Linked DNA regions of Flavivirga spongiicola. The protein of the gene in region 2 binds, or shares a complex with, the protein of the main gene of each other region. Links are inferred from orthologs where the notes say so. Each region holds a gene or a part of one and is shown on either strand. Other genes may lie near its edges.

What was found. Proteins that work in one complex are often made in the same cells at the same time.
Region 1: the proteins of tsaD (region 2) and tsaB are in contact, whole or in part, in a solved structure (PDB 4WQ4), measured with the Escherichia coli proteins. The link is inferred for Flavivirga spongiicola from one-to-one orthologs.
Region 3: the proteins of tsaD (region 2) and tsaE are in contact, whole or in part, in a crystal structure (PDB 6N9A), measured with the Thermotoga maritima proteins. The link is inferred for Flavivirga spongiicola from one-to-one orthologs. Residues at the interface, in WP_004082750.1 of Thermotoga maritima: Cys10, Asp11, Arg49, His50, Leu82, Gly84, Gly135, Gly136, Glu154, Thr155, Leu156, Asp157, Asp158, Ser159, Glu162, Asp165, Lys166, Arg169, Leu170, Tyr175, Lys213, Thr214, Leu217, Tyr218, Gln221, Arg222, Asn324; in WP_004082108.1 of Thermotoga maritima: Leu37, Gly38, Lys46, Lys57, Val59, Lys60, Ser61, Thr63, Phe64, Thr65, Leu66, Met67, Val69, Pro71, Tyr82, Arg83, Leu84, Asp86, Asp88, Phe89, Asp93, Ile128, Asp130, Glu131, Arg134.

The regions. Positions count from the first base shown.
Region 1 is NZ_JAUOEO010000001.1:2,765,850-2,773,675, reverse strand. The notes cover bases 2,129-5,110. They hold tsaB (tRNA (adenosine(37)-N6)-threonylcarbamoyltransferase complex dimerization subunit type 1 TsaB), read right to left. Parts: upstream 3,971-5,110; coding sequence 3,287-3,970; downstream 2,129-3,286. Other genes in these bases: Q4Q47_RS11105 (TolC family protein), read right to left, coding at 4,192-5,110; Q4Q47_RS11115 (mechanosensitive ion channel family protein), read left to right, coding at 2,478-3,290; Q4Q47_RS11120 (DUF1304 domain-containing protein), read left to right, coding at 2,129-2,442. Also shown: Q4Q47_RS11125 (thioredoxin domain-containing protein), read left to right, coding at 56-2,092; more of Q4Q47_RS11120, read left to right, coding at 2,089-2,128; more of Q4Q47_RS11105, read right to left, coding at 5,111-5,562; Q4Q47_RS11100 (efflux RND transporter periplasmic adaptor subunit), read right to left, coding at 5,586-6,713; Q4Q47_RS11095 (ABC transporter permease), read right to left, coding at 6,728-7,826. UniProt on the Escherichia coli protein: Required for the formation of a threonylcarbamoyl group on adenosine at position 37 (t(6)A37) in tRNAs that read codons beginning with adenine.
Region 2 is NZ_JAUOEO010000001.1:3,872,811-3,880,425, reverse strand. What follows is about bases 1,387-4,157. They hold tsaD (tRNA (adenosine(37)-N6)-threonylcarbamoyltransferase complex transferase subunit TsaD), read left to right. Parts: upstream 1,387-2,146; coding sequence 2,147-3,169; downstream 3,170-4,157. Other genes in these bases: Q4Q47_RS15420 (DUF1223 domain-containing protein), read right to left, coding at 4,071-4,157; Q4Q47_RS15425 (16S rRNA (uracil(1498)-N(3))-methyltransferase), read left to right, coding at 3,369-4,076; Q4Q47_RS15435 (translocation/assembly module TamB domain-containing protein), read right to left, coding at 1,387-1,955. In the rest of the region: more of Q4Q47_RS15435, read right to left, coding at 1-1,386; more of Q4Q47_RS15420, read right to left, coding at 4,158-4,799; Q4Q47_RS15415 (DUF4159 domain-containing protein), read left to right, coding at 4,888-5,496; Q4Q47_RS15410 (hypothetical protein), read left to right, coding at 5,566-5,898; Q4Q47_RS15405 (TrmH family RNA methyltransferase), read left to right, coding at 6,192-6,692; Q4Q47_RS15400 (AI-2E family transporter), read left to right, coding at 6,971-7,615.
Region 3 is NZ_JAUOEO010000001.1:4,149,064-4,156,898, reverse strand. The notes cover bases 2,717-5,707. They hold tsaE (tRNA (adenosine(37)-N6)-threonylcarbamoyltransferase complex ATPase subunit type 1 TsaE), read left to right. Parts: upstream 2,717-4,000; coding sequence 4,001-4,414; downstream 4,415-5,707. Other genes in these bases: Q4Q47_RS16505 (TonB-dependent receptor domain-containing protein), read right to left, coding at 5,283-5,707; Q4Q47_RS16510 (hypothetical protein), read left to right, coding at 4,708-5,235; Q4Q47_RS16515 (hypothetical protein), read left to right, coding at 4,602-4,739; porX (T9SS response regulator signal transducer PorX), read left to right, coding at 2,717-3,807. Also shown: lpxD (UDP-3-O-(3-hydroxymyristoyl)glucosamine N-acyltransferase), read right to left, coding at 1-640; Q4Q47_RS16530 (HD domain-containing protein), read right to left, coding at 785-2,005; more of porX, read left to right, coding at 2,254-2,716; more of Q4Q47_RS16505, read right to left, coding at 5,708-7,715. UniProt on the Escherichia coli protein: Required for the formation of a threonylcarbamoyl group on adenosine at position 37 (t(6)A37) in tRNAs that read codons beginning with adenine.

The DNA of each region.
Region 1 (7,826 bases), 1.1 Mb from region 2 along the record:
ACCTCTCCTATTCATTATTTTAATAATAAGCTGCAAAGGTCAGAACACAAAATCTATGGAACATAAATATACCAACGACCTGATACATGAAACAAGCCCATACCTATTACAACATGCTCACAACCCCGTAAACTGGAATGCCTGGAATAAAAACACACTAGCTAAAGCTAAGGCAGAAAATAAATTATTATTAATTAGTGTTGGTTATGCCGCTTGCCATTGGTGCCATGTTATGGAACATGAAAGTTTTGAAGATAGTTTGGTCGCTCAAATAATGAATAAAAATTTTATTAATGTGAAAGTTGATAGAGAAGAACGCCCAGATGTAGATCAGGTATATATGAATGCCGTTCAGCTTATGACAGGAAGAGGCGGTTGGCCTTTAAATGCTATCGCATTACCAGATGGAAGACCTATTTGGGGAGAAACCTACGTCCCTAAAAAACAATGGATGAGTGCCTTGGAACAAATCTCAAAATTATATGTTGAGAAACCTGAAAAGCTTTATGAATATGCCGATAAACTAGAGCAAGGGTTAAAGACTTTAGACATTGTCACTTTAAATACAGACGAACCCGTTTTTAAGACTGATTATATATCTAGTGCTATTAAAACATGGTCTGCGCAGTTTGATAATAACCAAGGCGGTATGAATAGGGCTCCTAAATTTATGATGCCTAATAACTATCATTTTTTATTAAGATATGCTTATCAAATAGATGATAAAAAATTACAAGACTATGTTAATTTAACACTCAAAAGGATGGCTTATGGTGGTATTTTTGATCAAATAGGTGGTGGTTTTTCAAGATACTCAGTGGACGCAAAATGGCATGTGCCTCATTTTGAAAAAATGCTTTACGACAATGGGCAATTAGTAAGCTTGTATTCGGACGCTTATCTCATTACTAAAAATGAGTTGTATAAAGATATTGTCACAGAGACTTTAGATTATATAAAAAGAGAGATGACCACCGAAAATGGTGCATTTTACTCATCACTTGATGCAGATAGTAATACTCCAGAAGGCGAATTGGAAGAAGGCGCTTTTTATGTTTGGCAAAAAGATAGCTTAAAGACTATTTTACAAAACGATTATGAATTGTTTTCAGATTATTACAATGTTAATAGCTATGGCCTTTGGGAGCATGATAACTATGTCTTAATTAGAAGGGACGATGATGAAAAAATAATCAAAAAATACGATTTAACAAAAGACCTCTTAGCTGAAAAGAAAGAGCATTGGAAACAAACTTTAACAGCTATTCGTAATAAGCGTTCTAAACCACGTTTAGATGATAAAACACTCACCTCTTGGAATGCTTTAATGCTTAAAGGGTATATTGATGCTTATCGCGTTTTTGGTGATCCTTCTTATTTAGCATCTGCCGAAAAAAATGCTAATTTTATAATTAACAATCAATTGCGAGAAGATGGTGGTTTAGATCATAACTACAAAAACGGAAAAAGCAATATTAATGGCTATTTAGAAGATTATGCAGCAACCATTGATGCCTTTTTAACACTTTATGAAAACACATTAAATGAAACATGGTTAACTACTGCCAGAGATTTAGCTAATTATACTTTCGACCATTTCTTTGATGAGGGAAGTAAAATGTTTTATTTCACATCGGATGAAGATGAATCTTTAGTCTCAAGAAGTATTGAATATAGAGATAATGTCATTCCTGCAAGTAATTCTATTATGGCAAAAAACCTGTTCAGACTATCTCATTATTTTGATAATACGCATTATAGTAAAACTGCTATAAGCATGTTAAATAATGTAAAACCGGAAATGCAAGAATACCCATCGGGCTATTCTAACTGGTTTGATTTAATGCTAAACTATGCGAACCCTTACTATGAAGTTGCCATCGTAGGAAAAGATGCAAAAAATAAAATTGCTGAGTTAAACAAAACGTATATTCCTAATAAACTTATTGCTGGCAGTACTTCAGATAATAGTTTACCTTTATTAGAAAATAGATACAACCCAGATAATACGCTTATTTATGTTTGTGTAAACAAAGCCTGTAAACTTCCAGTATCTGAAGTTGATAAGGCCATAACACTATTAAAAGAATGACTTTTTTAACCATCTTATTAATTTCGGTAGTTGCTTTTGAACATATATATTTTCTTATTTTAGAAATGTTTTTGTGGACGAAGCCAAAAGGTATAAAAACCTTTGGGTTAAAATCTAAGGAATTTGCCGAAGAAACCAAAGTTCTAGCAGCAAACCAGGGACTATATAATGGTTTTTTGGCTGCAGGGCTAATTTTTTCTATCATACAAAAAAATATAATATTTGCTGTTTTTTTTCTTATTTGTGTGACTATTGCAGGCATCTATGGGTCTTACTCTACAAAGAAAATAAAACTATTTTATGTACAAGCCGTTCCCGCTATTTTGGCTTTGTTAAGTTGTTTCTTTTAAAAAGATAAAACCTTTTAATCTAAAAAACGAATTCAATGGATTTAGAAAAATGGACTGATTTAGGATTGACATTTATTAAAGACTATGGCATAAAAGTTCTTGGTGCCATTATTATATGGATCATTGGTTCCTGGCTCATAAAAAAAGCCAATAGAATGATTGCCAAAGTGATGACTAAAGCTAATTATGATGCTAGCTTACAAAAGTTCTTACTTAATTTAATCAGTTGGGTTTTTAAAATACTATTGTTTTTAGCTATTTTATCGCAATTGGGTGTAGAAACAACCTCTTTTGCAGCTATTTTAGCAGCTGCAGGTTTAGCTGTTGGCTTAGCACTACAAGGTTCCTTAGGAAATTTTGCTGGTGGTGTTTTAATTATGATTTTTAAGCCCATCAAAATTGGCGATTTAATTGAAGCACAAGGAGAGTTAGGGGTTGTAAAAGAAATTGAAATTTTTACTACCAAAATTTTAACGCCTACTAATAAAGAAGTTATTATTCCTAATGGTGCATTATCTAACGGAAACATTACCAATTATTCTACTGAAGGGAAGTTACGTGTAGATCTAACGATTGGCGTAAGCTATGATGCCGATATAAAACAAACTAAGGATGTGTTAATGACTGCTTTAGCATCCAACCCACAAGTACTTCAAAATCCTGAACCTACAGTTAATGTCTCTGAGTTGGCAGATAGTTCTGTTAATTTTGCAGTACGTCCATGGTCTACTGTTGAAAATTATTGGGATGTGTATTTTGGAACGCTTGAAAAATGTAAAGAAGCACTTGACGCGGCTGGTATAGAAATTCCATACCCACATCAGGTTGAAATTCATAAAAACGCTTAAACAGACTTAGGTTTAGGTTTTAAAGCCACAAAATCTTTTAAATAATAAGGTTCAAAATAAGCGACATCTTCTAGGTCGCTTATTTTATATTTATTATAAGCCAAATGGCTCATTTCATTTGCTGAAGGTAATTTATCATCAATAAAAACAGCATTTGGGTGCTTGATTAATGTTTTTGCTTTTTCAACACCATTTCCTATAAAGTAAACGTTTCCTTTTTCTAAATAATCTTCAAAGGAATTTTCATCCAAAATTTGCGCTTCAGTAGCTCTTATTTGATTATAATCAGTGTTGAAAACAGCAGAATACACTTCCATTCTTCTTGCATCTAACATGGGGATAATAACCCCATTATTACAAGTAACCTGATGTGCTAAAGCTTCTAAAGTAGAAACAGAAATTAAAGGCTTATCTAAAGCAAAACAAAGCCCTTTAGCTGCCGAAACTCCAATTCGTAAACCCGTATAAGATCCAGGACCTTTGCTCACAGCAATGGCTTCTATATTGCCTGATGCTACTTTAGCTTCTTTTAAAAGGTCATCAATATAAACATGAAGTCTTTCGGCATGCGAATAGTTTTTATCGTAATCTTCTTTTAGAACGACTGTTTCTCCATCTTTTGAAAGTGATACGGAGCAATTAGTTGTTGCTGTTTCTATGTTTAAAATGTATATACTCATTTTGCTTTTTAGGTCAAAAATTACTTGAAACTTCTGAAAAAGTTCACTTGGATGTCATTGTAAAGGAGAAACGATTAGCCTGCACTGAGCGCCAAAGTGTGGCAATCTGTTTGCTTATAAGCCTATAACTTAGTTATAATAAATAAACAGATTCTCACGTCGCACTTGTGTGCTCCTCAGAATGACAGAAAAATTAACCTTTTTAGACCTCTTTTTTTCAATTAATCAGTTAAAGATTTTCCCATGTAAAAGTCTAAAACTTTTGTCTTAAAAACAAAATTATACTTCGCATTTAAAAAAGAGGATTGTGCATTAACCAATCTATTTCTTACTTGTTCTAACTCAAAAGAAGTACTTACTCCTAAATCGTACTTTTCTTGTGCGTTTTTAAATGCTTCTTCTTGAGCTATCACAGATGTTTTTGAAGCTTCATATTGTTTTAAAGATGCTTTAGCATCAGCGTAGGCTTGTTCTATATTCGTCGTTAAAGTTTGCTTTTCTAGATCTAAAGCTAAATTTGATTTTTCTTTGTTAATTTTAGACCTTTTAACGTTTGCGTCATTTCTAAAACCAGAAAAAATAGGAATACTCAAATTGAGTCCAAAGTTATATCCCAAATTATTTTCTAATTGTTTACCGAAACCATTAGACCTAAGCTCTATTAACGTTCCAGTATTCTGGTCAAAAATAGGGATCACATCATCCTGCCCTTGAATGTGCTGGTAAGAAGTTCCTAATCCAGCTCCAAAAGTTAACGTAGGATAATACGAACTTTTAGCAATAGCCACATTAAATTCAGCATTTTTAACATTTAGCTCAGCATTTTTTATTTCCGGTCTGTTGGTTAATGCGTAAGATAAAATTTCATTCGTACTATTATAAATTAAAACCGTATCAGTTAAATCTATAAGAATACTTTCCACATCAAAGCCCTCTTTAGAGACTTGAATTATTTGAGACAGATTCAGCAAAGATAAAATCACACTGTTTTGAGCATTTACCAAACGCTCACCATCAGCTGCTAATTGAGATTGAGATTCTAATAAATCTGCTTTAGCTCTTACTCCTGCATCAACAAAACCTTGCACTTGATTTAAACTTTTTTGGCTAATTTCAACCTGTTCTTCAGCCAATTTTAAAGTCTCTTTATTGAGTAAAATATTAAGATAGGCATTAACAACATTTAGTGAAATATTATCCTTTAAAATATCCAACTGAAGCTGACTACTTTTTAAACCTAATTTAGCCTGCTTATAAAAATTTATATTTTGAAAGCCATTAAAAATGGTTATTCCTGAATTTAGTCCAAAACTATTTCCTCTTGTATCTCTTGATATTCTACTACCATCGTTACCAATAAATGATCCAAAATTAAAATTTTGTGAGGCAGATGCGCTAACGGTTGGCAAAAAGTTAGCCTTAGCAGTAATGATATTCTCTTCGGCTATTGATGCATCTAATTCTGTTTGCTTTACCGTAATATTATTCTCTAATGCATGATTAACACATTCCTGGAGTGTCCATTTTTTCTCTTGTGCAGATAGTGTTAGGCTTATTAATAAAAATGCTGATGCAAAAAAATATTGTTTCATTATAGGTGATTTATACTTAATCATTAATCTTCGTCTTCGTTATCATCATCTTCATTATCTTTTGATGCTTTATTCCATACTTTAACTTGATCACCTTCTTTTACACCTTCGGTAATTTCAACATTAATACCATCAGAAAGTCCTAGTTTAACATTTTCTTTTTTAAACTTATTATCACCATTTAATATTTCGACAAAAGGCTTTTCTGTAATCCTGTTATATTGAAGTAACGCTTCTCTAATAGCTAAAACACTATCCTTACTTTCAATATCTATTTCTGCATTGGCACTATAACCAGCCCTTACATTTGTAGTGGAATCTACCGTAACATTTGCTTTAATTGTAAATTGAACGGCTCCATTTTCTTCTTTCCCTTTTGGAGCTACAAAAGTTAACTTTGCAGGAAACTCTTTATCATTAATGGCCCCTAGTATAACTTTTATCTCTTTGCCTTCTTCTAATTTCCCTACTTCTGCTTCATCAACTTTGCCTTCAAAAATCATAAGACTCATATCTGCAATCGTTGCAATGGTTGTTCCTGCATTAAAATTATTACTTTGTATAACCTGATCGCCTTCTCGAACAGGAATCTCTAAAATAGTTCCTGCTATTTGAGCTATAATATTGGTATTTGCCGAGTTACCTCCTGAAATAGATCCCCTCTTAATAATTTGGTAATCGTTTTGAGCTTGCACCAATGATTCTTTTGCCTGATTGTATGACAGTTCACTGTTTTCAAAATCCTGGATAGAAATAACACCTTTGTCAAATAAGGTCTTATTTCTATTATATAACACTTTGGCATTATCGAAAGATAATCTTGCAGATGCTATCCTACTTTTTGCACTTACTAAACTTTGTTCATTGGGCACGACTCTAATCTTAGCGATTAAATCTCCTTTTTTCACAATGTCTCCTTCTTCTACAAGGATTTTATCTACTATTCCCGAAATTTGTGGTTTTAATTCAATCTCTTCTTCAGGATTCAATTTACCCGTTGCTACCGCCTTTGTATTTATGGAAGTATAAAAAGGCGTTTCTACTTTATAGTCCACAACATCCTTTGAGTTTGCATCTTTAAAGTATTTTAATACCCATACTAATAGTATGATGGCTACTATTATTAAAATGATTTTTACTGTCTTGTTCATTGTTTTTTGATTGTTTATTCTTCTCTTAACGCTTCTATTGGTTTTATACTTGTGGCTTTAAATGCCGGAATTAACCCGATTAAAGTCCCTAAAATCACTAATATTAATAATGCTATAAATACAACGGCTATAGATACTGATGCATTCACTATGGCAGCATCATCTCCTTGGCCAAAAGCTGTATCCAGGCCTATTAAAATCCATCCTCCTGTTATGATTCCAAAGATCCCGGCAACTAATGTCAAGAAAACAGCTTCAACAACTATTTGCCTTTTGATTTCAAAAGGGGTAGCACCTAAAGCACGACGCACGCCTATTTCTTTGGTACGCTCTTTCACGGTAATAAGTAAAATATTACCTATAGCAAAAACACCTGCTATTAATGTAGCAATACCAACAAACCAGGTTAAAAATTGCATCCCAACTAAAAACCCTGTTACCTTAGCAAACTCTTTACCCAAATTAAAACTACCTAAAGCGCGATTATCTTTTGGATGAATTCTATTTAAATTTTTAAGCAACAATTTAGTATCGGCTTCTATCTGCTTAATGTCATATTCTGGTTTTCCAGTTATCATCATCCAACCTATCTCATCACCTCTATTGTATATTTGTTGAAACGTTGTAAATGGAATATGCATATCTGTCGATGGTCCCATATTTACATCGCCATTTTTAAATATGCCAATAACTTTAAAATTCATCTCATTAATCTGTACATACTCTCCAATAGCATCTTCATCTTTTTCAAATAATTGCTTATAGGTTTCTTCCGACAACAGCACTACTTTTTTATTAAAGTCAATATCATTTTGATTAATAAACCTTCCATGAATTAATTTCTTTTTTTGTACTTGGTCTAACAAAGGGTAATCACCTGCCATTTGAAAACTCCCCGAAAGAAATTTTCTAATTACTGTTGCCTGGTTCTGGCTTCTTGGAACAACAAACTCTATCCCTTCAATATTTTCTTCTATCTTTTTTGCGTCTGTTAATGATAGCCTAACCTGTCTGCCTTCTTGGAATCCTTTAAACGGCTTACTGGTGCTTTCTCCCCAAACAAAAACACTATTGGTTGCAAAATCACCAAACAAACGATTAAATGAATTTTCT
Region 2 (7,615 bases):
GATTTAAATGTGAGGTTAAAGTTCTTTTCATCACTTTCAACACGCCCTCTTATATATGTATTTTTACCTAGTTCAATTTCAGGGTAAACCACTTCAATAATCTTGTTATAAATTTTAAAGTTAAAATCTATACTTTGATTTGTCGCTACTTCATGCGGAACATAATTAGTATAAATGTGCCCTAATGAATTTTCGAATAGCTTCCTTAAATCTTTAAATACAAAACGTCCTTTTAAATCACCTTCGATAATATCCGGGGAATTAAATTCAATAAATCGTGTATGACCTTCAAATCGAGAAAACACATCAAATTTATTGAAGTAATAATCATCATTTTGATTTTTATAAGATGTTTTCCTGAAAGAAATTTTACCATGAGCATCATCATAATCACTTGCATTCATATTCATTTTAACACGACTTCTAAAGATGGAAATACTATCTTTCTTTACAAAATTTAGCGCCTTTAAATTTGCATATTCAACATTAGCATCGAAATCGTACTTCTTGATAACTTCAGAAAAATCAATAAGTCCTGCAAAACTTAATCTTAAGTTTTTATCATTCACAGCTAGATTTCCATCAAAAATTTTGTTTCTAACGTTTCCCGCAACTTTTACCCCTTTATAATTGTAATCGTTATAATCAACTTCAAAAACATCTCCTTTTACTTGCGTATTAATGTTCTCTGCAATAAACCCTTTACCATTTACGTCAAAATTTAAAGACGCATTTCCAACTGCCGGATCATTAAGGAATGTTCCAAAATCAAATTCTTCAAAAATGATGTTTCCTTTGTAAGAAGCATTATCAATATCATTAATTCTTGATATTTCTAAATTTGAATCAACAAAACCTAACTCTGTAACTATTTCAATATCTGCAATTACTTTAGAGGATGTTACTTGTGAATTTCCAACAATAATAAACATACCTAATCGATCAAACGACGAGGGTATAGCCTGTCCTAAAACATTTGGTAATAAACCTTTTAAATCTCTATATGTCGAAGATAAGTTTCTAAAATCTCCGTTCATATAAAAATTATCTTCTTCTTTATTAAATAAATTTTTAAAATTGATATCTCCGTAAACCCTTGTATTTCTACTGGTATTCAATTTTAAGTTTGTTGTTTGTAAATCGTTTAAAGTACCGGATAAATCGACACTAAATTTAGCCGATTGATTTGTTCCAAATTCATTATAAAATGTATTAAGCTCATCTAATTGTACATTAGAATCTTTAAAACTCGCTGAAACCAAAACTTTATCTGTAAAGAATTGCAAATCTTTTCTATCATAAGAAAATTTTAAATGGCCGTTTAAAACAGAATGAGGTGTTTTTATTTGAAGATTTGCAAACGTCATATCTTTTAATGTATATGCAAAATCCGTCATTAAATTTTCCATAACCAGTCCACGGCTATCTTTAAGAGACAATGTATTAATTCTGGCACTTACGTCACTCCCCTTAATTAAAAAATTGGTAGCATTAATGTTTAAACTATTAAAATGAAGAACGTTTGTGGTTTCTCTATTTTCATCAGATAGTCTAAAAATACCGTTATAAATAGATACATCACTAGAGGACAGTAAAAAACTGCCATCTCCTTTGGTCGGATTGTCTCCCTCCAACTTAGCAACAAAAACATCCAAATTGGTATCTCTTGCTCCTTCATAGGTTTTTATATTGAAAACCAGATCTATAATATCTATATCTCCAAATTCTAATTTGCCATTAGATAAATTTCTGTAATTTAAAATAGAAGTGTTTAATTCTGTTATATTTATAAGCGTATCTTTTTTGTAATCTTCTATGTAAATATTTTTAAGCTCAACATCGCCATTAAACTGTAAGCCAACTTTATCAATATTTATATTAGTTCCAAAATCTTCATTGATTCTTTTTGTAGCATAATTACCTAAACTCGTTTGAATTGGGGGTATAGAAAGCACTAGCACCAAAATGATGAAAAGCAGCAAAATAATGCCTACAATTTTTGATACTATTTTTAAGAATTTTTTGATGTCTTTTTAAATTATAATTTGAATTAAGAATACCCTATTTTTGTACTTACGAATAAAAACTATGTATTAGATTTTTATTCTGTTTCAAAATTAACAATTATTGTGCCTAATATTTACTAATGTCCTCACAAAATATTTACATTCTGGGAATTGAGTCGTCCTGCGATGATACAGCTGCATCTATAATACACAACGGAAAGATTTTAAGCAATGTTGTGGCAAGTCAAAAAATACATGAAGAATTTGGTGGTGTGGTACCAGAATTGGCATCCAGAGCTCACCAACAAAATATCGTCCCGGTAGTACATCAAGCATTAAAAAAAGCAGGTGTAACTAAAGATCAACTACATGCTATTGCTTTTACTCGCGGCCCTGGCTTAATGGGATCTTTATTAGTGGGAACCTCCTTTGCTAAATCTTTAGCTTATGGCTTAGATATTCCGCTAATTGATGTTAACCACATGCAAGCACATATTTTAGCTCATTTTATTGATGAAGAAGGTTTTAATAAACCATCATTTCCTTTTATTGCAATGACCATTTCTGGCGGACATACACAAATTGTTGAAGTGAAAAGCTATTTTGATATGACTGTCATTGGTGAAACCATTGATGATGCTGTAGGGGAGGCTTATGATAAAAGTGGAAAAATCCTTGGTTTAGGGTATCCAGCGGGGCCAGAAATTGATAAACGCGCACAAATGGGAAATCCGAAGGCGTACCAATTTACAAAACCAAAAGTAGGCGGTTTAAACTTTAGTTTTTCCGGTTTAAAAACAGCTATTCTATATTTTGTTCAGAGAGAAGTAAAAGCAAGCCCTCGCTTTATTGAAGAAAATCTAAATGATATTTGTGCCTCTATACAATATACCATCATTGGTATTTTAATTGACAAATTAAAACTTGCTACAAAGCAAACAGGGATTAAACAAATTGCTATTGGTGGTGGCGTTTCTGCAAATTCCGGTATACGTAAGGCTTTAAAAGACGGTGAACAAAAATTTGGTTGGACAACATACGTCCCTAAATTTGAATTTACCACAGATAATGCTGCTATGATAGCTATTGTAGGCTACTTAAAATATTTGGAAGGTGATTTTGCTGAACAGAATGTTATGGCTTCAGCTAGACTTAAAATATAGTATGCAGTGTTCAGTATTCAGTAGCAGTTGGCAGTACTTGATATTGTAATTCACGATTTTTTCTTTGCGCCTTTGCGTCTTCGCGAGAAATTAGTATTCAGTGTTCAGTAATCAACAATCAGTATAGTTTGCTATACAAGTAGCTCAAAAAATCAAAAATCCGCAATCGCAAATCGTAAATCCTTTCTATCTTCGCCTTATGCAATTATTTTATAATCCAGATATAACAAAAAATACTGAGCAGTTTTCTTTCCCAAAAGAAGAAAGCAAACATATTGTAAAGGTCTTACGAAAGAATGTTGGGGATATATTGCATATTACAAATGGTCATGGTTGGTTATTTACTGCCGAAATTGCCATACCAAATATTAACAAGTGTACGGCCATTATGGTGTCTAAATCACTACAACCAAAAAGAGATTATCATTTACATCTAGCTGTTGCACCGACAAAAATGAACGATCGCTACGAATGGTTTTTAGAAAAAGCTACTGAAATAGGCATAGATAGCATCACACCTATTATTTGTGACCATAGCGAGCGTAAAGTCATTAAACCAGAACGTTTCGAGCGTATTTTACAATCGGCTATGAAACAATCTTTAAATTGTTATTTACCAAAATTAAATGATGCTATTACTTTTAAAGCTTTTTTAAAACAAGGTTTTAATGGTGGTTTGTTCATCGCACATTGTGAAGAGACCGATAGAACATCTTTAAAAGAATCACTAAAACCAAAACAGGACATTACTATTTTAATTGGACCCGAAGGTGATTTTAGTGTTAAAGAAATCGAGCAAGCACTTCTAAATAACTTTAACCCTGTAACTTTAGGAAACACGCGATTACGCACAGAAACAGCTGCTATTGTTGCTTGTCATTCAGTAGCTTTTATAAATGAACTATAATTTTATTTGACCACCTCCTGTAATATCTAAATTTTCAGCTTGTATAAGTGCTACTATAGATAAATCATCATTTTGAGTGACTATATCTGGAATAGAAATGCTTCCTTTTCCATTTCCTGAATCTAAATTTAGATAAACTTCCTCCACTACAATATTAGCATTTTTGAGTGTTCTATTTCTGTTTTCACCACGCTTAATTGAAGTGATCCTTTCATTAATAACCAAAGCTATTCTTAATGTCTTTTTATTAATAGCCCCTTCTACTTTATAGTCTAAAGAAATTGCTCCGTTCTCTTTTTTTATATTACTAAGTACGACTCTGTTTAGAGAGGTCTTTTTTAAATAACTATCAAGTTTTGATTTCATAACGCCTTTTTTAGAACCAACAAAATGTTCTTTTCCATTTACAACTATCTGTGGCGTATAAATGGAGCTACTATTAAACTTTCTGCCATAAGCGCGTTGTTTATTACTAAACTCTTTCTTGCTAAAAGGGTCTTTCCAACCAATATAATTCCAATAATCTACGTGGTAAGACAAAGCAACAATCTGATTGTCAGAATATTTAGATTTAACTTCATTTAGTAAATCATCTGCTGGAGGGCAACTAGAACAACCTTGAGATGTAAACAACTCTAAAACAACAAGAGGCTTAAATGTTTCTACTTTTTTCGGCTGAAAGAAAAATGATAACATAATTATAGTTAAAAGTATCTTTTGCATAGCAATTCTTTTTATTTTTGGATCTATGATACTTAGTTGGGTTAAAATTGAAAATCTTACAAAAGTTCTTGTCATTAGTATTTCTTTAATGGCTGGTAACTGCATGGCTCAAGATTTGGCCATTTTAAAATATAAAGGTGGTGGTGATTGGTATGGCAATCCGACAGCATTACCAAATTTGATTGCTTTTTGTAATCAAAATATAAACACCAAAATTGCACCCAAACCGCAAACCGTAGAAGTTGGGAGTCCTGATGTTTTTCAATTTCCCTTATTGCATATGACAGGACATGGCAATGTATTTTTTAGCGAAGCAGACGCCGAAAACTTAAGAAACTATTTAATTTCTGGTGGTTTTTTACATATAGACGACAACTACGGTATGGAGCCTTTTATAACCAAAGAGCTAAAAAAGGTATTCCCTGATAAAGACTTGGTTGAACTCTCTACTAGTCACAAAATATTTAATATGCCTTATAAATTCCCAAAAGGCTTACCTAAAATTCATGAGCACGATGGTAAACGCCCACAAGCTTTTGGAATCTTTCAAGAAGATCGATTGGTATTGTTATTTACTTACGAAAGTGATCTAGGTGATGGTTGGGAAGATACAGAAGTGCATAACGACCCTGCAGATGTTAGAGAAAAAGCACTTAAAATGGGAGCTAATATTGTTAAATATGTTTTTGAAAATTAAGTAAGATTTTTGCTAAGACGTAAAGAAAAAATGAGACTGAAGACTGAACACTATAATCTATAAACTAACATGAAATTAAGTTACTATTGTAGTTCTTGTAAAAAAGAGAATTATTTAAAAACCAAAACTACAAATCGACATGATTTTTTATTAGAATATGGTAAAAATGAGATTAATGAGCGATGTAAGCATTGCGGAAATCATACTAAAAGACATATTAATAGATTACATGCTGAACCTAACAAACTTATTCTAATCGGAGGTATTTTGATAGCAATTTTGGTTACTATTATGTTATGGGATTTAGGATTAGTTAGTACATTAACTGCAACAATTCCAATCGCAATCGGTTTTAGTGATAAAGCAAGAACAAGTGGTTTCAATAGGACTATGGTTAAGTAAGTACTCTCAAACAAATTTCTTTTGAAATTGAAACACTTTTATTTATGAAAGACCTCTTACTTATTCTTATTGATTTTATTTTTCATGTAGATTCTGACGGAGAAATTACATTAAAAAAAATATTGATTATAGCTTTAAAAGTTTTAATATTCATACTAGTTCTTTCAATTATAATATGGTTTTTATTAAACTATAGAGGATAAATTTACTGAACACTCAAAAATGTTTCTCGCAAAGGCGCAAAGACGCAAAGAAAAACTGAGACCAAAGACCGAATACTGCCAACAAAAAATATGCAACTAACACACTACAATACAAACTTTACCAAACGCTCCTTCCCTATCACTTTAGTTTGTGATCATGTAACAAATGCACCTAACATTGGGAGTTTATTTAGAATTTCTGATGCTTTTGGAATTGAAAAACTGATTCTTTGTGGTGATCATATTCCACTTGGACGGAAAATGACAAAAACCTCAAGAGCTACCGAAAAAGCAGTTAATTTTGAGATTTTTAAGTCTGCTTCAAAAATAGTTGAAGCATTAAAGAGCAATGGTTATCAAATCGTTTCATTGGAAATTACAGATACAAGTAAACCTATTCATAATTTTAAATTTTCAATAGAAAAACCTATTGCTTTGATTATTGGCGATGAAAATTTTGGAGTCTCTGAAACTATTTTAAATAGGTCTGATGCTATTGTTCATATAGACATGTATGGACAAAACAGTAGCATGAATGTGGTACAAGCAACCAATATTGCGCTATATGAAATAACGAAACAACTGCTTTAATTGACATGTAAAATTAGTCCTATAAAAGTTTGCAGTTTCGGTTTATAAGATTGTTACGTCACTTCGTTCCTCACAATGAACTCATCTTGACTTTTTCTATTTCCTAAAAAACGGCTAAAATTCGCCCATATTTCGTTACTTTTTTTAGGCTTAGCGATGCTATGCCTTTCAAAAATGGTCTCATCTGAACAAATTTTATCTCATTTTCGGTTAAAAACAAAAAGTCAAGATGAGTTCAATGACAAATAATACTATATTTACTAAATGAATATATTTCTATGAATTCTAATACAATTTCTAATGGTATTTTAAGAGCTATAGCTATTATTTTAGGCATTGCCTTAGTACTATACTTTTTATATCAAATACAATCGGTTATTGGTTATATAGCCATTGCTGCAGTTATTTCATTAATTGGAAGGCCTATCGTTCTATTTTTAGAACGTCGATTAAAATTTAAAAACACCGTGGCCGTCATAGTCACTATGGTGGTTCTTTTAGGTTTGTTTTTAGGCTTAGTTGGTTTATTTATTCCTTTGGTTATAAAACAAGGACAAAATTTATCACTATTAAATATTGATGAGTTACAGGTTAATATTGAAAATTTATATGCGGAGATTATTAGCTATTTCAATTTGCATCAAATAGATTTAGAACAGTCTATCAAAGAATCTAACCTTTTATCTAAAATAGATTATTCATTGATTCCTAACTTTTTAAACTCGGTAGTTAGTGGTTTAGGGAGCTTTAGCATTGGATTGTTTTCCGTGCTTTTTATTTCATTTTTCTTTTTAAAAGATAGTCGGTTATTCGAAAATGGTCTCCTAACCTTTATACCAGACAACAAAGAATCACGTTGGAAAAACTCATCAAATAAAATTAAAGATTTACTTTCTAGATACTTTGTAGGGCTCATTTTTCAA
Region 3 (7,835 bases), 270 kb from region 2 along the record:
CAGCTCCCACATCAACATGATTTTCTAAAATAACATTTCCTATTTGAGGTATTTTCTTGTAACTACCATCTGAATTTGGTGCAAAACCAAAGCCATCAGCTCCAATGATTGCTCCAGAATTTATAACACAAGAGGTCCCTATAATAGTATCTGAATAAATTTTGGCTCCAGAAAAAACAATGGAGTTTTCGCCAATAGTAACATTATCACCTATATAAACATTTGGAAATATTTTAACATTATCCCCTATTTTAACATTATCCCCTAAATATGAAAACGCTCCTAAATAAATATTATCGCCAAATTTTGCAGATTCTGATATAGACGAAGGTTGTTCAATGCCTACTTTGTTAAGTTTTGCAATATTATAATACTCAAGTAATTTAGTAAAGGCGGCATACGCATCTTCAACTTTGATTAATGTCGTGTCTATTTCGGTTTCAGGGACAAAGCTTTTATTAACTATGGCCACTGACGCTTTTGTAGAATATATATATTGGGTGTATTTTGGATTGGATAGAAACGTTAAGGAACCCTGGGTTCCTTCTTCAATTTTAGATAATTTTGAAACTTCTACATTTGGATCACCAACAATATCACCTTCTAATATTCCTGCTATTTGTTGTGCTGTAAATTTCACACTGAAAAGTTTGTAGTTTTTTGTTTGATTGACGCAAAAATAGGAAAAATGTACTAAAGTTTTTCATGTGCCGATGCTTATTGTTTTCTAAAGACACATGTCACATTTTATATAGTTATATTTTTTTTAATTTGTAAAAATTAACTATAGTACTTCTTTAGGGTAGCAGATATAATATTTAGTTACGGGTTTTGATAAGGCCTTTAGATTAAGTTGATCTGAAGCTTTAACGATGTCCTCAATTTTCCCCGATTTATGTAAAATATTTATACCTTGGTGTTTCAGTTGGTAGGCCTGATTTGAGATTTCTCCAGTAAACACAAAATATGTTGCTTCTTTTTCACTTATTCTATATGTAGTAATTAAATCTTGAATATGTTTTTCTAGATTTTGCTTTTTAATGACTTTACTTTTCAATTTAATTTTTAATAAGTCTCTGTTTATTATCATTTTACTCAACTTACTAAGTACAAAGTCATCATGATGTTGCCAGTGTTTCATAGCCGAAATAATGTCATAATCATCTAACTGGGAAAATATATCTAGCGTATCGTTGTCGAAATTATCAATTGCTATTTTATTCTCTAAAAAGAATAATAAAGCTTTGCTGGCTTCTAATTGAACCCCAATATGATGTAGCTCCTTAGCGCGCTTTAAAACTCGAATCAATAATTGTTCTGCAACCAATCCCGTTTTATGCAAGTAAACTTGCCAGTACATGAGACGTCTAGCCACCAAAAATTTCTCAACACTATAAATTCCCTTTTCTTCAATTACTAATTCATCATTAACAACATGAAGCATCGTGATTAATCGTTCACTATTTATATTGCCTTCTGCAACTCCGGTATAAAAACTATCCCTCTTTAAATAATCGGCCCGATCCATATCCAATTGTCCGGAAATAAGCTGACACATAAATTTTCGATGATATTCTCCTTTGAAAATTTGAATAGCAAGCGTTAAACTTCCGTTAAATTCTTTATTTAATAGCTCCATAAAAAGCAAAGAAATGTCTTCGTGCGATACATTATTAACGATACTATGTTCCATAGCATGAGAGAAAGGGCCGTGACCTATATCGTGCAACAAAATAGCAGCGTACAGTCCTTTTTCTTCCTCTTCAGAAATCGCAACTCCTTTAAAACGAAGTACATTGACCGCTTGTTGCATTAAATGCACACAGCCTATAGCATGATGAAATCTAGTATGGTGTGCCCCGGGATAAACCAAATATGACATACCCATTTGAGTAATTCTACGTAACCGTTGAAAATATTTATGCTGAATTAAATCGAAAATAAGCGAATTTGGAATAGTAATAAATCCGTAAATTGGGTCGTTTAATATTTTAAGTTTGTTCAAACTTGAAAAAGTTAATGTTTAATAGACACAAATATAATTATATACAGACTATTATTTAATACATAACAAAAATTAAAACAGTGCCTCCTCGAGCACAGTCGAGAGGTCCCTTTATTATAGAGTCTTAAAAAAGAAAGTCTCGACTGTGCTCGACCCGACATTTAAGAGCTTATATTAATTTTTGTTACGTATTTAAAGAAATCTAGATAAAAGACAATTACCAATAAATGATTATTAAAAACATTTAAATGAATACAATACAAATACTTTGGGTAGATGATGAAATTGATCTACTAAAACCTCATATTCTATTTCTGGAACAACGTAATTATAGCGTTACAACATGCATGAGTGGCAGTGAAGCTATTGATGTCATAGATGATAAAAATTTTGATATCGTATTTTTAGATGAAAATATGCCTGGGCTTACTGGTCTTGAAACTTTAAATGAAATAAAGGAAAAGAAAGACAACCTCCCTGTTGTTATGATCACCAAAAGTGAGGAAGAATATATTATGGAAGAAGCTATTGGTAACAAAATAGCGGATTATCTCATTAAGCCTGTAAATCCAAATCAAATATTATTAAGCTTAAAGAAGAATTTGGATCATTCTCGATTAGTATCTGAAAAAACAACTTCAAACTATCAGCAGGAATTTCGGAAAATCGCTATGGATTTATCTATGGTTAATTCTTATGAAGAATGGGTCCATTTGTATCAAAAACTTATTTATTGGGAAATTCAACTTGAAGATATTGAAGATGCAGGGATGTTCGAGATTTTAGAGTCTCAAAAAAATGAAGCAAATATTCAGTTCGGTAAATTTATAGAGAAGAACTATGCCAATTGGTTTAAACCGAACTCAGAATCCCCCATAATGTCCCACATGCTTTTTAAAGAAAAAATTGCTCCTGAGATTAGTGAAGATCAACCAACGGTTTTAATTGTTATTGATAATTTACGTTATGACCAATGGAAAGTTTTTGAACCTATAATTAACAACTATTATAAAAAAATCAAAGAAGAGGCTTTTTTCAGTATTTTACCAACGGCCACTCAATATGCTCGTAATGCTATTTTTTCTGGGTTAATGCCTAGTGAGATGGAAAAGTTATTTCCAGAATATTGGAAAAACGATACCGATGACGGTGGTAAAAATTTGCATGAAGCGGCCTTTTTAGATACCCAGATGAAACGATTAGGATTAACTCATTTAAATTATGATTATCATAAAATCACAAATCTGAAAAACGGTAAGAAATTAGCTGATAATTTCAAATCACTTAAGTCTAACGACTTAACAGTTGTTGTCTATAATTTTGTTGATATGCTATCACATTCCAAAACAGAAATGGAAGTTGTTAAAGAATTGGCTTCAAACGATAAGGCATACAGGTCTTTAGCTTTAAGCTGGTTTAAAAACTCACCCCTTTTAGAAATGATACAGCAGGCCCAACAACTAGGGTTTAAACTCATTTTAACAACAGATCACGGTACTATTAATGTTAAAAATCCATCAAAAGTAATTGGTGATAGAGACACAAGTTTAAATCTTCGTTATAAAACCGGAAGGAGCTTAACTTACGATGATAAGGATGTATTGGTTTTTAAAAACCCAAAAGAAGCTCACTTACCGTCAATAAAGATGAGTAGCTCTTATATTTTTGCAAAAAGCGACTTGTTTTTTGCATATCCAAATAACTATAATCATTATGTAAGTTACTTTAGAAACACCTATCAGCATGGTGGTGTTTCTCTTGAAGAAATGATTATCCCTTTCGTAGTTTTTGACCCAAAATAAATATAACCGTTATTATTAAAACAGTGTCTGAATTTATAAAACTAAATCTACTATCGGAAGGAAATTAAATAACCTTTATATAGATCAATTAAAAATAAAAACTCTATGTAAAGCAAAAAACATCGATAAAATACATTTTTTTGTTGTTTTTTTGATTTTTTATGGTTATACTTGCGTATAAAATTTAATAAAATTGGAGATTAGCTTTGGATTAAATGATGTTGAAAATATTGCAAAACAGCTCATTAAAAATGTAAAAACTAAAACCTTATTGTTTTATGGCGATATGGGTGTTGGTAAAACAACATTAATAAAAAACATAGTAAAAGTTTTAGGTAGTGATGACGAAGTAAGTAGTCCAACATTTTCTATTGTAAATGAGTATCAATTAAATAATGATAAAGTATATCATTTTGATTTATATAGGATAAATGATTTAGAAGAGGCTTATAATTTTGGAATTGAAGATTATATAGACTCGGAGCATTGGAAACTGATCGAATGGCCAGAAAAGATTGAACCCATTTTAACGGATCATTTCGATAGAGTTGATTTAGAATTAAGTACTAATAATAGGATTTTAAGACTAAATTTAAAAGACATATAACTAACATAATTACTAGCTTATACAAATAAATAACATAAAAAACACTCCGAATTTTGAAGTTTTACGGGAAAACCACATTGGAAATTTAAAAAAACTCTTTTTTTAACATTTTTTTAACATTTCAAGAAAAACTTCAAAATTGCCTTTAGTTACATTTGGATATATTAATTAATAAATCCCTTTAAAAATGAAAACTAAAAAGTATGTAATTGCAATCGCAATTTTCGGAGGAATGTTGTTTATGGCTCAAGCTGCTGATGCTTACAACCAAAATGGACAACAAACAGCAAAAATTGAAAAGAGTAAAATCAGACTCCCAAAATAATAATATTAATAAAAAGGATCTAATCCTTGGGAGTGTAATAGCTACTTTGGTAGCTATTACACCTTATTTGTTCGATTTATACCAAAGTGTTCCAGATATAAAAATTTGGAACACTTTTTTATTTAACTATGAGAGTACACATTATGAAAGCGTTCGAACTGTAGCATGGACGCTTACCAATAAATTAGTTCCTTTATTATTAATATTTCTATGGTTTTTTACATGTCGTCATTGGTGGTATCATGCATTACTAGTGCCAATTGCTATGTATTTTTATCAAATAATTATGACTTTTAATGATGATATTGAATACTTAGATTCTAATCACATAATGTATTTAATACCAGTCATGGCAATTGTAATACCTACCATTTATTTGATTAGGGCAAGAATATTTAATAGCTTATCTGAAGTCAATAAATCAATGCAAGAACTTGAAGATGAATTTAAAATGTCTCCTAAAAACTTTTGGGGTAAGGTTAAGAATTATTTTTAGCTTAACACACTTTCGTTTGATTACTGCCAATTTTAATCAAAAATCAATTAATTTGTATTTTCTTTAAATCGCTCTCGCTCATTTAGATCTATTTCTTTTTTATTTGTACGCAATCTAAAGTTTCCAAACTTATAATTAAACCCAAAAGTAAGTAATCTGTTTTCTCTTCTCGATTTTAAAAACACATCTTGATTTAGGTATTGAGTAATTGTTTTAAAGTTTTGAGTATTAAATATATCTGTAGCTCCAATACTAAGTGTTGCTTTTTTATTCCAAAATGTTTTTTTTATACTTATATCAATTCCCGATCGTGCACTTGCATCTGTTGGCCCATTAACTATAGGTGATATATATAAATAGGAAATATCTGCTGTTAAACTATGATCTTTTAAAAAACTATAGTAATTGATTATTTGCCCAAAGATTGACCATCTGTTATTTACTAATAGGGCGTTACTGCTTTTTAACGCAAAAAATTCTTCTTCATAATAAAAAAGAGATGATAACACATATAAATTCCAGTTATTAGCTAACTTTTTATATGTTGTAAAATCTAAGCCATATGAAATACTACGATTTATATTAGTATCTACATATGTTAACTTATTATTGTCATTGTCTTGAAATATGATTCGAATTGTTGGATCAGTTTCATAGCGATAATAGAGCTCAAAAGCATAATCCTTTTTTAAAGTGTATCCTAAAGTAAATGTATCATCAATTTGAGGCTTTAAATTTGGGTCTCCAGTTATATATACATTATCATTTAAAAAATACTTAAACGGGTTTAATTCATTATATCTCGGCCTATGTATGCGTTTATTATAGTTAAAATACAGTTCATTATTATCGTTTAACTTATGCAGTAAATGAAGAGATGGAAACAACTTTAAATAATCATTATTACTATTTTGACTAGTAGATAATGAATTCCCTTTTATATCCGTATGTTCAACTCTTAGTCCAGATTTAAAACTCCAACGCTCCCAATCTTTGGAATAACTTATATAGGCTGCATAATTAATTTCATCATATAAAAAAGTATCAGAATTTTGTAAATCCTCTATTTTTATATCATTTTCAAAAATAAACTGATTTAAGATACTTTCAGAATTAATATTAGAAACCTTGCCTCCTGCTTCAAATTGTGCTGAACCATTTATTGGCAATTCATAATCTAGCTGACCTGTATATAATTTTATAACCTGACTTGAAAATGTTTGAAATCGATTACTTCGTATGAGTATATTATCAGGAAAACGATAGTCTGTATCTACATTTTGGAAACTCGAAAAATCATAATTTGTATGATGCGTACTTATAGAGAGCTTCTCCCCTTCCTTTTTAAATTTATGCACATAATCAAGTGTGAAAGCCAGATTGAAGGTTTCATCCACCTTACGGTTTAAAGTATTAAATGTAGAATCTAAAGTTTTATTTGCGTTAAAAACTTCGGTTAGAGAATTAACAAAAGTGTTTGTATGGTCTCTTGGAGTGATTAACATGCTTGTTGAAAAACCAAGACTATTACGATCATTTATATCATAATCTATATTGGCATTTATATTTTGGTTTGAAGTTTCGCGTGTTCTTTTATAATCTGTTTCCCAACTTGATGTATTTTGATTGTTGTCATTTAAAAAGTTTATAAATTCGTTATTATGCTGAAAATCCTTTCTAGGGCTTATACTATAGTTTATATAGGTGTTGAGTTTTTTTGCTTTAAAAAAGTGACTCGTTCCAAATGAATATTTTGGAAATTCTGAGCCTTGTCTATAATTCCCAAAAACACTTCCGTTATAGCCTGCTATAATATTTCTATTGGTTACAATGTTAAGCACGGCACCACCTTCTGCTTCATACTTTGCAGGAGGATTTGTTATGACTTCAATCGATTTTACATTAGTGGCAGAGGTGCCTTCTAAAAGTTGCTGAACCTCGCTTGAAGACAAATGCACCCTTCTGTCATTTATATATACCGTGGGTGTTGATTGTTTTACAGTTATAGTACCATCATGAACCAAAACACCAGGTGTATGCTTTAAAACATCTAAAACATTATCATTCGATAACGTAGAGTTTTCTACATTAAAAACCAAGCGATCTACCATGCGATTAACTGTAGGTCTCTTTGCGACCACCGTTATTCCATCAAGCGTTTCTAAATTTTCTTCAAGTATTATAGTATCAAAATGAATGTTTCTATCGAGTTCGACTCTTGTAGAATATGTTTTAAACCCAAGGAATCTAATTTTTAATATATAATCCCCGGCTTTTAGATTTTCGATTATAAAATAACCTTTTTCATCTGTAGAAGTACCATTTGCAATTTTTGAACCTCCTAAACTAGTAATTAATATATTAGAATGCGCTATTGGATTATTATTGTCATCTTTAACATAGCCATTTAACCTATATTCTTGAGAAAAAGATGAGAGAGAAAGCAACAGAATAAAGTGATAAAATAGATTTTTAATCATGGATGTATTTGATAATGCAAACTTATAAATAATTAATTTAAAACATTTTATTGAGGAGTTATAAAAATAATAATTATTTTCTTACAAGAATTGAAATTAAAATATTAATCTTGTTAGCTT